DNA from 2 places in the Pseudomonas sp. FP1742 genome. Region 2 is predicted to be linked to the other one. Evidence: riboswitches for the same ligand, from Rfam matches in the RefSeq annotation. Region 2 holds a riboswitch; the other holds the start of a gene.
The links. A riboswitch is a leader RNA that binds a small molecule or an ion and turns the genes downstream of it on or off. The one in region 2 is predicted to bind cobalamin.
Positions count from the first base shown of each region.

Region 1: linked by a shared signal. The riboswitch ahead of PSH64_RS17210 (CbtB-domain containing protein) and the one ahead of cobO (cob(I)yrinic acid a,c-diamide adenosyltransferase) in region 2 are both predicted to bind cobalamin.

Region 1 covers NZ_CP117460.1:3,890,557-3,898,365, reverse strand. The annotation lists gene nfuA (Fe-S biogenesis protein NfuA) at 1-142, shown strand, start outside; gene cobM (precorrin-4 C(11)-methyltransferase) at 313-1,059, opposite strand; gene PSH64_RS17220 (cobalamin biosynthesis protein) at 1,142-1,555, opposite strand; gene PSH64_RS17215 (CbtA family protein) at 1,552-2,256, opposite strand; gene PSH64_RS17210 (CbtB-domain containing protein) at 2,268-2,459, opposite strand; cobalamin riboswitch at 2,580-2,808, opposite strand; cobalamin riboswitch at 2,996-3,210, shown strand; gene cobW (cobalamin biosynthesis protein CobW) at 3,312-4,373, shown strand; gene cobN (cobaltochelatase subunit CobN) at 4,377-7,809, shown strand, end outside.
Region 2 covers NZ_CP117460.1:1,837,587-1,845,395, forward strand. The annotation lists gene PSH64_RS08260 (O-methyltransferase) at 1-315, shown strand, start outside; gene PSH64_RS08265 (sorbosone dehydrogenase family protein) at 436-1,749, opposite strand; gene PSH64_RS08270 (hypothetical protein) at 1,818-2,402, opposite strand; cobalamin riboswitch at 2,557-2,791, shown strand; gene cobO (cob(I)yrinic acid a,c-diamide adenosyltransferase) at 2,873-3,484, shown strand; gene PSH64_RS08280 (cobyrinate a,c-diamide synthase) at 3,481-4,863, shown strand; gene bluB (5,6-dimethylbenzimidazole synthase) at 4,860-5,510, shown strand; gene cbiB (adenosylcobinamide-phosphate synthase CbiB) at 5,507-6,415, shown strand; gene cobD (threonine-phosphate decarboxylase CobD) at 6,408-7,400, shown strand; gene PSH64_RS08300 (cobyric acid synthase) at 7,397-7,809, shown strand, end outside.

The DNA.
Region 1 (7,809 bases), 2.1 Mb from region 2:
CGGCGGCGGTTGCCAGGGCTGCGGCCAGGCAGACGTCACCCTGAAGGAAGGCATCGAACGCACCTTGCTCGAGCGCATTCCCGAGCTCAAGGGTGTTCGTGACGTGACCGACCACACGCAGAAAGAAAACGCCTACTACTAAGGTGTTCGCTGCAGAAACGAAAAAACGGCACCCGTGAGTGCCGTTTTTTATGGGTGAAATTCACTGACGCCTTCGCGAGCAAGCCCGCTCCCACATTGGATCTGCGGCTGAAACAGATTTTGTGTCCAGCGACAATCCCCTGTGGGAGCGGGCTTGCTCGCGAAGGGGCCCTATGGGCGATACAAATGCGCATGCCCCGCGCGATACAGCGACGACTCGCTGAAGTGATCGCTGCCCAGCACCCGACCCACCAAAATCAGCGCCGTGCGGCGAAAGCCCTTGGCTTGAACCTTCTGCGCAATGTCCGCAAGCGTCCCCACCACCCAATCCTGATCCGGCCAGGTCGCCCGGTGAATCACCGCGATCGGGCAATCGGCGCCGTAATGCGGCAGCAATTCGGCAAGGATCTTCTCCAAATGATTGACCCCCAAGTGGATCGCCATGGTCGCCCCGTGTTGCGCCAGGCTGCCCAGCTCTTCACCGGCGGGCATCGCGGTCTTGTCGGCGTAGCGGGTCAGAATCACGCTCTGTGACACGTCCGGCAGGGTCAGTTCAGCACCCAACAGGGCCGCGCAGGCGGCAGTGGCGGTGACACCGGGGATGATTTCGAAAGGAATGTCGAGCTCACGCAGGTAGCGAATCTGCTCGCCAATCGCGCCATACAGGCTTGGATCGCCGGAGTGCACCCGGGCCACGTCCTGGCCATTGGCATGGGCGGTCTTGATCAGCTCGACGATCTGTTCCAGGTGCAGTTCGGCGCTGTTGACCACCTGTTCGGCCCGGTGGCCTTCCAGCACGGCGGCGGGGACCAGGGAGCCGGCATAGATGATGACCGGGCAGCTACGAATCAGCCGCTGGCCTTTGACGGTGATCAGTTCCGGGTCGCCGGGGCCGGCGCCAATGAAATAGACGGTCATCGTCGTTTCCTGTCAGAAAAAGGGCCTGGGCACACTTCAGATGAAGAATGCTCATGATCGAAGGTGGGGATTATCGGGGATTTTACGCGGCGCTGGCCAATGCCAGGGTGGCCTGGGCGTATTTTTGTCGTGGAATCAGCAACTTTGCCGGTGCCTGGGCCAATTGTTCGGCCAGTGCCAGCGCGGCACTTTCCGCTATGCCGTAACAGCCGGTGCGCTCGAACGCGATGTCCGAGTGGTGGCTGAGTTGCGGTTCATAACCGGCCAATTGTTCGCTGCTGAAATACATCAACGGCAATGCCAGCTGTTCGGCCAGTTCGATCAGGGCAGGCTCTTCGCGCTTCAGGTCGATGCTGGCCAGGGCCTTGATCTCACGAAGCTCGATTTGATGGGCCTGTAACGCCTGATCGAGCAGCGCCCGCAGCGTGCTGACGGGGCAGCCGCGCTGGCAGCCCAGGCCGACCACCAGGGTCGGCGCTGTGCCGTTTTCAGTCATGCGCTGTAATGTCCATCGCTTTTGCGGCGGAACAACCAGGCGCTGATCAGGCCCAGGGCCAGCCAGAACGCCACGTTGGTCAGCTGCGAAGCGATCTTGAATTGCGTTTCCAGAGCTTCCGGAGCCAGCATCGAATGGACTTGCGGTTGTGGTGCGCCAATCACATGCGGCACGGCCAGGATCGCCACGCCGAGCGCTTTCATCAGCCAGTGACGGCTGAACACGATCAACGCGATGCCGACGGCCGTGGACGCGGCAGTGCCTATCCACCAGATTTGCCGTTGCGCCAGATCAGCCGCGGCAGTGCCCGGCAGCTCAGGCGGCAGGCCGAGAGTCGGAGCCAGTACGAACGTCGCATAACCGGCCAGGCCCCAGAGCAGGCCCTGAGAGGTTCTGGTCGGTGCGCGCAGAGTGTAGAGACCCGCAAGCATCAGGGCGAAACCGACAGCCACCACCAGGTTGCCGCCGGTAGTGGACAGCACGCGCTGCCAGCCGTCTTCCGGCTCCCAGGCTTCGGCATCGTGGGTATGAGCCGCAGCACCTGCGGCGTGTTCGTGAACTTCAACAACGGCCGGCTCGGATTTTTCGTAGGTCTCGGCCTGCAGAATCAGCGGGGCGACCCAGAAGCTTTGCAGCAGGGTCAATAGCAGCGCGGCCAGCAGCCCGGTGAAACCTGCGGTTTGCGCAATACGCTTGATCATGTCAACAGGTCTCAATGGCACGGAAACGCGGAGCTGTGACGGGTGTCGTGCGCGGCGTTGTGTACCGCTGCGATGTGCGAGAAACCGGCGAAATACACAAGGCTGGCGCCAAGGATCGACGCACACACGGCGGCGGTCAGGCGTTGAGTCAGGGTTGTGGTGGTGCTGGCTGTGGCGTGGCCGGTAGTGCTGATGATCGACATGGCGCTTCCCTCTGGTCTGTCAGCGGGTGAATAGAGCGCATGAGAACCTCCGCACGCCGGGGCACGCAGAAATTTCGAACAGCGCCCGCCCACCGCGGGTTTGTTATTCAGTGAAGGTAAAACTCACTTGCTGTTGCGGGCCGGTCTCCGGGCTCGCGAGGGGCAGGGCTTGTGCCGAAACCTGCAAGCATCACCTTCCCATGCCGGATGACCGGCACAGTGGATCTGACGCTTCACTCGCTTACCGTTGCGGGGGCAGCACCGGACTGACATGGCTTTAGAGTAAAGCACATGATTCACCGGTTTCCCGTTTCACCCTGTGAAAGGCACCCGTAACAAGGCGTGTAGGAGAGCATGGGCGAGGGTTGGGCGTCAATTGGCAAGGGTTCTCACTTGGATACCGAGTCGCTCCTTTCGCGAGCAAGCCCGCTCCCACAGGGGAACGCATTTCAAATGTGGGAGCGGGCTTGCTCACGAAGGCGTCGTCTCAGGCGCCAGAGAACTCAGGTGGACATTGACCCGCCCCCACACGATGCGTAGCCTTGCGCTTTCGAGGTTCTTCGGCGTTTGCCGAAGCTAAGAAGGGAACGCGGTCGATGCCGCGGCTGCCCCCGCAACTGTGAACGGTGATGTTCGCTGCCACGCCACTGCAAACCCTGATCCATCAGGCTCGCGGGAAGGCGCAGCAAACGCCAGTCCAACGATTGGCACACCGTCAGCCAGGAGACCTGCCTCGACACAGATTCTCACTTTCAACCGGGCGGGGTGATCCGGTGGCGAACTCTTCAGGCACGCGCCCCCGCGTTGCCGGTCGTCGTCCCGTATGCCCGCCACCTTGCCAAAGGGCATCCGATGAAAACACTGGCCAAACTCCCCGTCACCATCGTTACCGGCTTCCTCGGCTCGGGCAAAACCACCTTGCTGCGGCACATGCTCGACAACGCCCAGGGCCGTCGCATCGCGGTGATCGTCAACGAGTTCGGCGAGCTGGGCATCGATGGCGAGATCCTCAAGCAGTGCTCCATCGGCTGCACCGAAGAAGAGGCCAGCGGTCGTGTCTATGAACTGGCCAACGGCTGCCTGTGCTGCACCGTTCAGGAAGAGTTCTTCCCGGTGATGCGCGAACTCGTCGCGCGTCGCGGCGACCTCGACCACATTCTCATCGAAACCTCGGGCCTGGCCCTGCCAAAGCCTTTGGTTCAAGCCTTCCAGTGGCCGGAAATCCGCAGTGCCTGCACCGTTGACGCGGTGATCACCGTGGTCGACAGCCCGGCCGTGGCCGCCGGCACTTTCGCCGCGTTCCCGGATCAAGTGGACGCCCAGCGCAAACTCGACCCGAACCTGGACCACGAATCGCCGCTGCACGAGCTGTTCGCCGACCAACTGGCCAGCGCCGACCTGGTAATCCTCAACAAGGCTGACCTGATCAGCGCCACGGACCTGGCCCGCGTGCGCCTGGAAGTCGCCGAAGAGCTGCCGCCGGCGGTAAAAGTCATCGAGGCCAGCAGCGGTCGCCTGCCACTGGACGTGCTGATTGGCCTCGGCGCCGGTTCCGAAGAACACATCGACAGCCGCCACAGTCATCACGATCATCACCATGAAGGTGAAGACGATCATGACCACGATGCATTCGATTCCATCTCCATTGAGCTGCCACAAGCCGACGAAAGCCTGCTGATGGATGCGCTGACTCAATTGGTGGTTCAGCACGGCATCCTGCGGGTCAAAGGTTTTGCGGCGGTGCCGAACAAACCGATGCGCCTGTTGATTCAGGGCGTGGGCACGCGGTTCGACAAACACTTCGACCGCCAGTGGGGCGCCGAAGAGGCGCGCAACACCCGTCTGGTGTTGATCGGTCAGGATCTGGACGCCGCTGCGCTCGAAGCGCAATTGCGCGCTGCGCTCAGCGTTTAAACCATGCACCTGCTCAGGACCCAGCCCGGCGGATTCGTGTCGGATGACAACATTGCCGACCTTGGACAAACCCCCGCCGAGCTGGTGATCCTGTGCAGCGGCGATTCCAGCCTGGCGTTGCTCGCCGAAGCGGCGCAGCAGTTGCCCGACGATTACCCGAGCCTGCGCCTGGCCAACCCGATGCAGGTGCAGAATCACGCCTCGGTCGATCTGTATGTCGACGAGGTGCTGCGTCACGCCAAGGTGATTCTGATCTCGCTGCACGGCGGCATCGCCTATTGGCGTTATGGCATCGAGCGTCTGGTGGAATTGTCCCAGCGCGGTGTACAGCTGATTCTGGTACCGGGCGATGATCGCCCGGACCCGGAACTCAGCGACTTGAGTACGGTGCTTCCCGAAGACCGCGACCGGCTCTGGCAGTTTTTGCGCCAGGGCGGCATGGGCAATGCCCTGGATTTTTTCCGCTGTCTGGCCAATCGCTGGCTGGGTCGCGATTACGCCTGGGCCGAGCCACAAACCCTGCCGCGCACCGCGATCTACCACCCGCAAAAAAGCCCCGCGCACCTTCAGGATTGGCAAGCCGATTGGCAAACCGGTCAACCGGTGGCGGCGGTGTTGTTTTACCGCTCGCACTTGCAGGCGGCGAACACCGGTTTCATCGATGTTTTCTGCCAGCGTTTGCAGGCGGCGGGGCTCAACCCGTTGCCGATTGCTGTGGCCAGTCTGAAAGAATCCGGCTGCCTGATGGTGGTCGAGGACTTGCTGGATGAAGTCGAGGCGGGGGTGATTCTCAACACCACCGGTTTCGCCCAGTCCAGCCCCGAAGCGCCGCACCTGCGGCCGTTTCGTCGCAACATCCCGGTGATCCAGGCCATCTGTGCCCAGGACAACGAACCCGGTTGGCTGGCAAGCGAGCAGGGCCTCGGTCCTCGCGATCTGGCGATGCATATCGCTCTGCCGGAACTGGACGGGCGAATCATCAGCCGACCGATCAGTTTCAAGGACCTGGCCTGGCGCAGCGAGCGCAGTCAGTCCGATGTGGTTTGTTATCGACCGCAACCCGAGCGCATGGATTTTGTCGCTGAGCTGGCGCGGCGCTGGATTGATCTGGCGCGAGTGCCCAACGGCGAAAAACGCATCGCCCTGATCCTCGCCAACTACCCGACCCGTGATGGGCGCATCGGCAATGGCGTCGGTCTCGACACCCCGGCCGCCGCGCTGAATATCCTCCGTGCCCTGTACGCCGAAGGTTATCCGCTACCGGCCGAGTTGCCGGACAGTGGCACCGCGCTGATCCAGCAACTGCTCGGTGGCGTCAGCAATGACCTGGACACTCTCGATCAACGCCCGTGTCACCAAAGCCTGGCGCTGGACGATTACTTTTTGATGTTCAACGCGCTGCCCGAAGCCAATCGCGAGGCGGTGCTGCAACGTTGGGGCTCGCCTGAAAACGATCCGATGTTCCGTGGCGGGCGAATGATGATTGCCGGGTTGCGCTTCGGCCTGACCTTCGTCGGCATTCAACCGGCCCGGGGTTATCAGGTTGACCCGAGCGCGGTCTATCACGACCCGGACCTGGTGCCGCCCCACGGTTATCTGGCGTTCTACTTCTGGTTGCGCAACACCTACGGCGCCCACGGCGTGATCCACGTCGGCAAGCACGGCAACCTCGAATGGCTGCCGGGCAAGGGTGTCGGGCTGTCGGAAAACTGCTGGCCGGATGCATTGCTCGGACCGCTGCCGAACATCTATCCGTTCATCGTCAACGACCCGGGCGAGGGCGCCCAGGCCAAGCGCCGTACGCAAGCGGTGATCATCGATCACCTGATGCCACCGCTGACCCGCGCCGAAACCTATGGCCCATTGCGCAACCTGGAGTTGTTGGCCGATGAATATTACGAAGCGCAGTTGCTCGATCCGCGCCGCGCCCGGGAACTGCAGCGCGACATTCTGCAACTGGTGCGCGATACGCACATCGACCGAGAACTGCAACTGGACGAGAAGCTCGACAGCGATGCCGACGCGGCGATCTGGTTGCCGCGTCTGGATACGTACCTGTGCGACTTGAAGGAGTCGCAGATCCGCGATGGCCTGCATGTGTTTGGCGAGTCGCCAGTCGGGCGATTGCGCATCGACACCCTGTTGGCCTTGCTGCGCATTCCCCGTGGTGACGGGCGTGGGGCGCAATCGAGTGTGCTGCGGGCGCTGGCCAAGGCGTTCGAATTGGGCTTCGATCCACTGGATTGCGTGTTGGCTGATCCTTGGAACGGTCCTCGGCCGGATGCCTTGCAGGCGGTCAGTGATGAGCTGTGGCGCACGGCGGGGGATACCCGTGAGCGTCTGGAACTGTTCGCCGCGCAGTTGATCGAGCAAGCCTTGAATACCGATGTCGAGCAACTGAACCATCCTCAAGCCGAGCCTGAACCCTGTGGGAGCGAACCCTTGTGGCGAGGGGGCTTGCCCCCGTTGGGTCGCGAAGCGGCCCCAAAAAATGGGACTGCTGCGCAGTCCAACGGGGGCGAGCCCCCTCGCCACAAAGGCCCGCTCCCACAAAAGGCTGGCTGGTCCGACGTGAGCGCGATCATCGACAGTTTGCGCGAGGTCGTCGCTCCGCGCCTGGACGCCTGCGGCCCGGCGGAAATGCGCGGCCTGCTGGACGCCCTCAGCGGTCGATTCGTCCCGGCCGGGCCGAGCGGCGCACCCAGTCGCGGACGGCTGGACGTGTTGCCCACCGGGCGCAATTTCTATTCCGTGGACGTGCGCAACCTGCCGACCACCACGGCGTGGCGCATCGGCTTTCAATCCGCCAACCTGATTCTTGAGCGGCACTTGCAGGATCACGGCGATCACTTGCGTCAGCTTGGCCTGTCGGTGTGGGGCACCGCGACCATGCGCACCGGTGGCGACGACATTGCCCAGGCGATGGCGCTGATGGGCGTGCGGCCGGTGTGGGCGACGGGCAGTCAGCGGGTCGACGACTTCGAGATTCTGCCGTTGAGCCTGCTGGACCGGCCGCGGGTGGACGTGACCTTGCGCGTCTCCGGATTCTTCCGCGATGCCTTTGCCAACCTGATCCGGCTGTTCGACGCCGCCGTGCAAGCGGTCGCCGCGCTGGATGAGCCGGACGATCTCAACCCGCTGGCCGCCAAGGTTCGCTCCGAGCGAGAAGCGCTGCTGGAGTCCGGTCTCGATGAAGACGCGGCCCGGCGGCAGGCCGGCTGGCGGATCTTCGGGGCCAAGCCGGGTACTTACGGTGCCGGCGTGCAGGGCGCCATCGACGGTCGTTTGTGGCAGAGCCGCGAAGACCTGGCCGAGGTTTACCTGAACTGGGGCGGCTACGCTTACGGCGGCTCCGATGAAGGCAGCGCCGCCCGTGAACAATTCGCCCAGCGTCTGAGCCAGGTGCAGGCAGTGCTGCAAAACCAGGACAACCGCG
Region 2 (7,809 bases):
CGTCTGGCACCTGCGTTGGAAACCCTCGAACAGCTTGAGCAGCAGGGGCAGGGTGAGCACTTCGATCTGATTTTCATCGATGCCGACAAGGCCAACTATCCGGCTTATCTGGAGCATGCGCTGCGTTTGCTGCGGGTCGGTGGTCTGGCGGTGTTCGATAACACGCTGTGGAGCGGGCGGGTGCTTGAGGCCAATCCCGAGAGCGAAGACACCCGAGCCATCCAGGCGCTCAATCGTGCCTTGAAGGATGACTCGCGGGTGGATCTGTCGTTGTTGCCGCTGGGCGATGGCCTCACGATCTGTCGTAAACGCTGATCCCCTGTGGGAGCGGGCTTGCCCGCGAAGGCGTCGGCACATTCAACATTGATTTAGCCTGGCCTGCCGCTATCGCGGGCGAGCCCGCTCCCACAGGGTTTTCATGTTGCAGTCATCCCATTATTTGGCCGCGCTAACGCGCCACACCTTGTTTCCCACATCATCGGCCACCAACAGGCCGCCCTGCTGATCGATCACCACGCCCACCGGCCGGCCCATGGCTTTTTCCTCGTCGTTGAGGAAGCCGGTGAGCACATCCACCGGCTGTCCGCTCGGTTTGCCGGCGCTGAACGGCACGAAAATTACTTTATAGCCGCTGTGTGGCTTGCGGTTCCAGGAGCCATGCTGGCCGATGAAGGCTCCTTGAGTGAACGGTGCGGGCAGTTTGCTGCCTTCGGCAAACGTCAGGCCCAGGGACGCGGTATGGGGGCCCACCGCGTAGTCCGGTGCAATGGCCTTGGCGACCAGATCAGGGTTTTGCGGCTCGACGCGAACATCGACGTGTTGCCCGTAATAGCTGTAAGGCCAGCCATAGAACCCGCCGTCCTTCACTGAAGTGATGTAGTCCGGCACCAGGTCGCTGCCGATTTCGTCACGCTCGTTGACTGCGGTCCACAGTGCGCCGCTCTGAGGCTCCCAGGCCAGGCCGTTCGGGTTACGAATCCCGGAAGCGAAGATCCGATGGTTGCCGGTGGCGCGATCCACTTCCCAGATCGCCGCGCGACCTTCCTCCTGATCCATGCCGTTTTCGCCGACGTTACTGTTCGAACCCACGGTGACGTACAGCTTGCTGCCGTCCTTACTGGCGATGACATTTTTGGTCCAGTGGTGATTTCGCGTGCCGCCCGGCAAATCGACCACTTTGATTGGCTGTGCCTTGATCGCTGTCTCGCCGTTTTCATAGTGAAAACGCAGCAAACGGTCGGTGTCGGCGACATACAGGTCTTTGCCAACCAGGGTCATGCCGAAAGGCGAGTTGAGGTTTTCCAGGAACACCGTGCGGGTTTCGGCGACGCCGTCGTGGTCCTTGTCCCGCAGCAGAGTGATGCGGTTCGGGCTGGGGACGCCGGCACCGGCGCGGCCCATGACTTTGCCCATGATCCAGCCGCGAATGCCTTTGCTGTCATCGGATTTGGCCGGCGCGTTGGTTTCGGCCACCAGTACGTCACCGTTGGGCAGCACGTAGAGCCAGCGCGGATGCTCGAGGCCTTCGGCAAACGCTACTACTTGAGTGCCTGCGGCGGCGACGGGTTTTTTACCTTGAGGCCAGCCGATCGCCGGGGCGATGTTCACCGTCGGGATCAGGGTTTTGTTCGGTTCTGGCAGCTTGGGCGACGGTCCGGTGCCGTCCGAGACTTGCAGGCTGGAGGTTTCACCACAGGCGGCGAGCCCTCCGGCGAGCGCGATGATGAACACGAGCTGGGGTTTGCGCATTACTGATCTTCCCTATGAATGCATTGACGTAATCATAGAGAAGCGTAGCTGCGTGATGGTTCAACCGGTCAGCCGCGGGCTTCCTTGAACAGCACGGCGATCCCTGGGTGGTAGTTGCCGGCCTCATTGCGCAACTTGCGGTAGGCGTAAGGGAAATACCAGGCCACGGCGCAGGTGTGTTCCTTTTGCAGGTCGTCGAGCATGTCCTGGAGTTCTTCCGGGGTGGCGCTGTGCTGGGCTTTTTGCGGGGCGACAAACAGGCAGCCGAGTTTCAGGTCGCTGGCGTAGCTGATGCGCTTCGCGTCGCTGGTGATGTCCGCCAGTGCCTGGGTCAGGTTCAGGCTATTGACCCGTGGCCAGCGCTGGGTGGCCTGCAGGTAAGCGCGTTCTTCGCTGGTAGCGATAAACAGATCGGCGCGGGCGTTGCGTTCGCCTTCTTCGGTCTGTTTGCGCGACGGTGTTTGCTGCAGCGTGACCATTTCCGCCATCCAGGCTGCGGCAGAGAGCAGGCCGAGGTTGGCGCTTTCGTCGTACCAGTAAGGCGTATCGTTATCGCCGCGCACGGCGTTGTAGCGGTCGATACAGTCAAACCAGCGTTCCAGCACCGGGCGCAGGAATTCCAGCTTCGGATTGCTGATGATCATGCCTTGCATGTGGCTCACCCTTGTTATTGTGTTATGAGGTTGTGGCTCTTTGATATCACTGCTGGCAGTGTGGCACAAGATTGGCGTCAGTAAATTGATCGACGGCAGTTATTCGCTCACTGGTGTCCCGTCTTCAATTGACGCTCCACCCCCAACCCTCTAACCTTCGCGGCTTGTTTCAGGTGCTCTGTGGCCTTGGTCGACAGAGTGAAACAGGGAAGCCGGTGAGTGAGTTTCTTCAAGCGAAGAACGATCACGATCCCGGCGCTGCCCCCGCAACGGTAAATGAGTGAAGACTGTGCCTTGAGCCACTGTGTCGACTGTCGACATGGGAAGGCGCGCAGTTGGCCCCGCGCCGCTCATGAGCCCGGAGACCGGCCTGATCCATCCAAGCGGCATCACGGTGGGCGATGCCAGGCTTCTTGCCGTCTATTCTTGTGCCTGCCCGCCGTTATCCAGCCTCAACGGAGAGCTCCCCCATGACTGATACCCCCGATCGTGACGAACGCCATCTGGCGCGCATGCTGCGCAAAAAAGCCGTGATCGACGAACGCATCGCCAACTCGCCGAATGAGTGCGGCCTGCTGCTGGTACTTTCCGGCAACGGCAAAGGCAAGAGCAGTTCGGCGTTCGGCATGCTCGCGCGCTCCATGGGCCACGGCATGCAGTGCGGCGTGGTGCAGTTCATCAAGGGGCGCAGCAGCACCGGCGAGGAGCTGTTCTTCCGGCGTTTCCCGGAGCAAGTGCGTTTTCATGTGATGGGCGAGGGCTTCACCTGGGAAACCCAGGACCGCCAGCGTGACATCGCCGCCGCCGAGGCCGCGTGGGCGGTGTCCCGCGAACTGCTGAGCGATCCGTCCATTGGCCTGGTGGTGCTCGATGAATTGAACATCGCCCTCAAGCACGGTTACCTCGATCTGGATCAGGTGCTCAGCGACTTGCAGGCCCGTCCGCCGATGCAGCATGTGGTGGTCACTGGCCGTGGCGCCAAACCGGAGATGATCGAACTGGCTGACACCGTCACCGAAATGGGCATGATCAAGCACGCCTTCCAGGCCGGGATCAAAGCGCAAAAAGGCGTCGAGTTGTGATTCAGCCACGTCATTGCCCGGCGGTACTGATCGCCGCGCCGGCTTCCGGTCAGGGCAAGACCACCGTCACCGCCGCGCTCGCCCGTTTGCATCGCAATCAGGGGCGCAAGGTGCGCGTGTTCAAATGCGGCCCGGACTTTCTCGACCCGATGATTCTCGAGCGCGCCAGCGGTGCGCCGGTTTATCAACTGGACATGTGGATGGTCGGCGAGCAGGAAAGTCGTCGTCTGTTGTGGGAAGCCGCTGGCGAAGCCGATCTGATCCTCATCGAAGGCGTGATGGGGCTGTTTGACGGTACGCCTTCCAGCGCCGACCTAGCGCGGCATTTCGGCGTGCCGGTGCTCGGCGTGATCGACGGCACCGCCATGGCGCAGACGTTTGGCGCGCTGGCCCTGGGCTTGGCGCGCTATCAGCCGGATTTGCCGTTTGCCGGCGTATTGGCCAACCGGGTCGGCACCGTCCGGCATGCGCAGTTGCTCGAAGGCAGCCTGACGGAAGGCTTGCGCTGGTACGGCGCGCTGTCCCGGGAAACGGGGATCGAATTGCCGAGTCGGCATCTCGGCCTGGTACAGGCCAGCGAATTGAATGATCTCGATCTGCGCCTCGATGCGGCGGCTGACTCACTGGCCAGCAGTTGCGACGTGGCACTGCCGCCGGCCGTGGAATTCGCCGCGCCTGAAATGATCGCGGCCGAACCGTTGCTGGCCGGTGTGCGGATTGCCGTGGCTCGGGACGAAGCTTTTGCGTTTACCTACGGCGCGAGCCTGGATCTGCTGCGGGCCATGGGCGCCGAGTTGTCTTTCTTCTCGCCGATCCGCGACTCCGAATTGCCGGAAGCAGACAGCCTGTATCTGCCGGGCGGTTACCCTGAATTGCACCATGTGGCGTTGTCACAAAACACACCCATGCTAAACGCCATCCGCGCTCACCACGCGGCGGGCAAACCGTTGCTGGCCGAGTGCGGCGGCATGCTGTACCTGCTGGACTCGTTGACCGATGTCGAGGGTACTCGCGCTGAACTGGTCGGTTTGTTGGCCGGTGATGCGGTGATGCAGAAGCGGCTGGCTGCGTTGGCCTTGCAGGCGGTGGAATTGCCGGAAGGTTTGCTGCGTGGGCACACGTATCACCACTCGTTGACCAGCACCGAGCTTGAGCCGATTGCGCGTGGCCTGAGCCCCAATGGCGGGCGAGGGGCAGAGGCGGTTTTTCGCGAGGGGCGGATGACGGCCTCTTATGTGCATTTTTATTTTCCGTCCAATCCATCGGCGATTGCTGCGCTTTTTGTGCCGGACCTTGATGCCGCCTTCGCGGGCAAGCCCGCTCCCACATTGGATCACCTAAACCCTGTGGGAGCGGGCTTGCCCGCGAAGAGTCCATGACGGACAACGCCTTTTCCGAAGCCGAACGCGCAGCCGTCTACCGAGCCATCGGCGAACGCCGCGACATGCGTCACTTCAGCGGCGGCACGGTCGAGCCCGAGTTACTGCGGCGCCTGCTCGAAGCCGCACATCAGGCACCGAGTGTCGGCCTGATGCAGCCCTGGCGGTTTATCCGCATCAGCGACCGTGCGCTGCGCGGCAAGATCCAGCAACTGGTGGAAGAAGAACGCATCCGCACCGCCGAAGCCCTCGGCGAGCGCTCCGACGAATTCATGAAGCTCAAGGTCGAAGGCATCAACGATTGCGCCGAGGTGCTGGTTGCCGCGCTGATGGATGACCGTGAACGGCATATCTTCGGTCGGCGTACGCTGCCGGAAATGGACATGGCCTCGCTGTCCTGTGCCATCCAGAACCTTTGGCTGGCGTCCCGCGCCGAAGGCCTGGGCATGGGCTGGGTGTCGCTGTTCGAGCCACAAGCCCTGGCGGATTTGCTGGGTTTACCGAGCGGGGCCAAGCCGTTGGCCGTTCTTTGCCTGGGGCCGGTCAAGGAATTCTATCCGGCGCCGATGCTGGTACTCGAAGGCTGGGCGCAGGCGCGTCCGCTCAACGAGTTGCTGTATGAAAATTATTGGGGAGTGAGTCAATGAGTGTGGCGTTGTTGAGTGTCGCCGCGGTCGCGCTGGATGCGCTGCTGGGTGAGCCCAAACGCTGGCATCCGCTGGTTGGGTTCGGTCGTTTTGCCGATCGCATCGAGCAACGTTTCAACTCTGGTGGTCGCGGCTGGCGCAGTCACGGCGTGACGGCCTGGGTGATGGCGGTGGTGCCGCTGACCTTGCTGGTCACCGCGCTGTCCTGGGCACCTTACGTTGGCTGGATCGTCGAGATTCTCGCGCTCTATTGCGCGCTTGGCATGCGCAGCCTCGGCGAGCATGTCGAGCCGGTGGCCAAGGCCCTGCGCAGTGATGATCTGATCGAGGCGCGCGAACGCGTCGGCTATCTGGTCAGCCGTCAGACCAGCGAACTGGACAAAACCGAAGTCGCCCGCGCCGCCACCGAATCGGTGCTGGAGAACGGCAGCGATGCGGTGTTCGCCGCGCTGTTCTGGTTTGCCGTGGCGGGGGCGCCTGGTGTGGTGCTCTATCGTCTGAGCAACACCCTGGATGCGATGTGGGGTTATCGCAACGATCGCTTCGAGCGTTTCGGTTGGGCCGCAGCGAAGATCGACGATGTTCTCAACTACATTCCCGCACGCCTGGTGGCGTTGACCTACGCACTATTGGGCAAAACCCGACTGGCGCTGAAATGCTGGCGCACCCAGGGGCCGACCTGGGACAGCCCGAATGCCGGGCCGGTGATGGCGGCTGGTGCCGGTGCGTTGGGTGTCGAGTTGGGCGGGGCGGCGATTTATCACGGTGAATTGCATCAACGTCCGCAACTGGGCGAAGGCGTGCCGGCGGATGCCGATTCCATCGACCGTGGCTGGCAATTGGTCCAGCGCGGGGTATGGTTATGGCTGCTGATTCTCTGCGTGGGGGCTGAATTCTATGCTTGAGCACGGTGGCCGGTTGCGCAAGGCGGCACTTGAATACGGTATCGCCGAAGCCGATTGGCTCGACCTGTCCAGCGGCCTGGCGCCCTGGCCATTTCCGGTGCCGGACATTCCGCTGCGGGCCTGGGCGCGGTTGCCGGAAACCGATGATGGTCTGGAGCAGGCCGCCTGCGACTATTACGGTGCGGCTCAGGTGTTGCCAGTGGCTGGTTCGCAAATGGCGATTCAGTTGCTGCCGCGTTTGCGCCGGGCCGGCAAGGTCGGCGTGCTGTCGCCGTGTTACGCCGAACACGCCGAAGCCTGGCGTCGTAACGGTTACGTCGTGCGTGAAGTGCTGGAACAGGAAGTCGACTTCTTTCTCGACAGCCTCGACGTGCTGGTGGTGGTCAACCCGAACAATCCGACGGGCCTGAGCCTGACCCCGGCTCGCCTGCTGGATTGGCATTCGCGGCTGGCCCAGCGCGGTGGCTGGCTGGTGGTGGACGAGGCGTTCATGGACAACACGCCGCATTTGAGTCTGGCGCCGTCCACCAACCAGATCGGCTTGATCGTGCTGCGCTCCTTCGGCAAGTTTTTTGGCCTGGCCGGTGTGCGGCTGGGATTTGTGCTGGCCGAGCGCAAGTTGCTCAAACTGCTGGCCGAACAAGTCGGGCCCTGGGCGGTCAGCGGGCCGACGCGAGTGCTGGGCCAGGCTTGCCTGACGGATACGGACGGGCACACCCGACAGCGCATTCGCACTGACGAGGCTGGCGAGCGTCTGGCGTCGTTGCTTGAGCAATACGGCTTCAAGCCTCAGGGCGGCTGCGCGTTGTTCCAATGGTTGATCACCGAGCACGCTGAAGCGCTGCATGAGTTCATGGCCCGGCGCGGCATTCTGCTGCGGTTGTTCACCCACAACAGCAGCGTGCGTTTTGGCTTGCCAGCGGAGGAAGCGCACTGGTCGCGCCTCGAACAAGCCCTGCAAATCTATGCCAAGGAAAACCCATGACAACGTTGATGGTGCAAGGCACCACGTCGGACGCCGGTAAAAGCACGCTGGTGACTGCGCTGTGTCGCTGGGTCACGCGCCAGGGTGTGCGCGTCGTGCCGTTCAAGCCGCAGAACATGGCCCTCAATAGCGCGGTGACCGCCGACGGTGGCGAGATCGGTCGCGCTCAGGCGGTGCAGGCCCAGGCTTCAAACCTTGAACCGCACACCGACATGAACCCGGTGCTGCTCAAACCCAACAGTGATACCGGCGCCCAAGTGATCATCCATGGTCGCGCCGTCACCACCATGAATGCTGTCGCGTATCACGACTACAAAGCCATCGCCATGCAAGCGGTGCTGGCCTCCCATGAGCGGCTGAGCGCGGCGTATCCGCTGGTGATGGTTGAAGGGGCGGGCTCGCCGGCCGA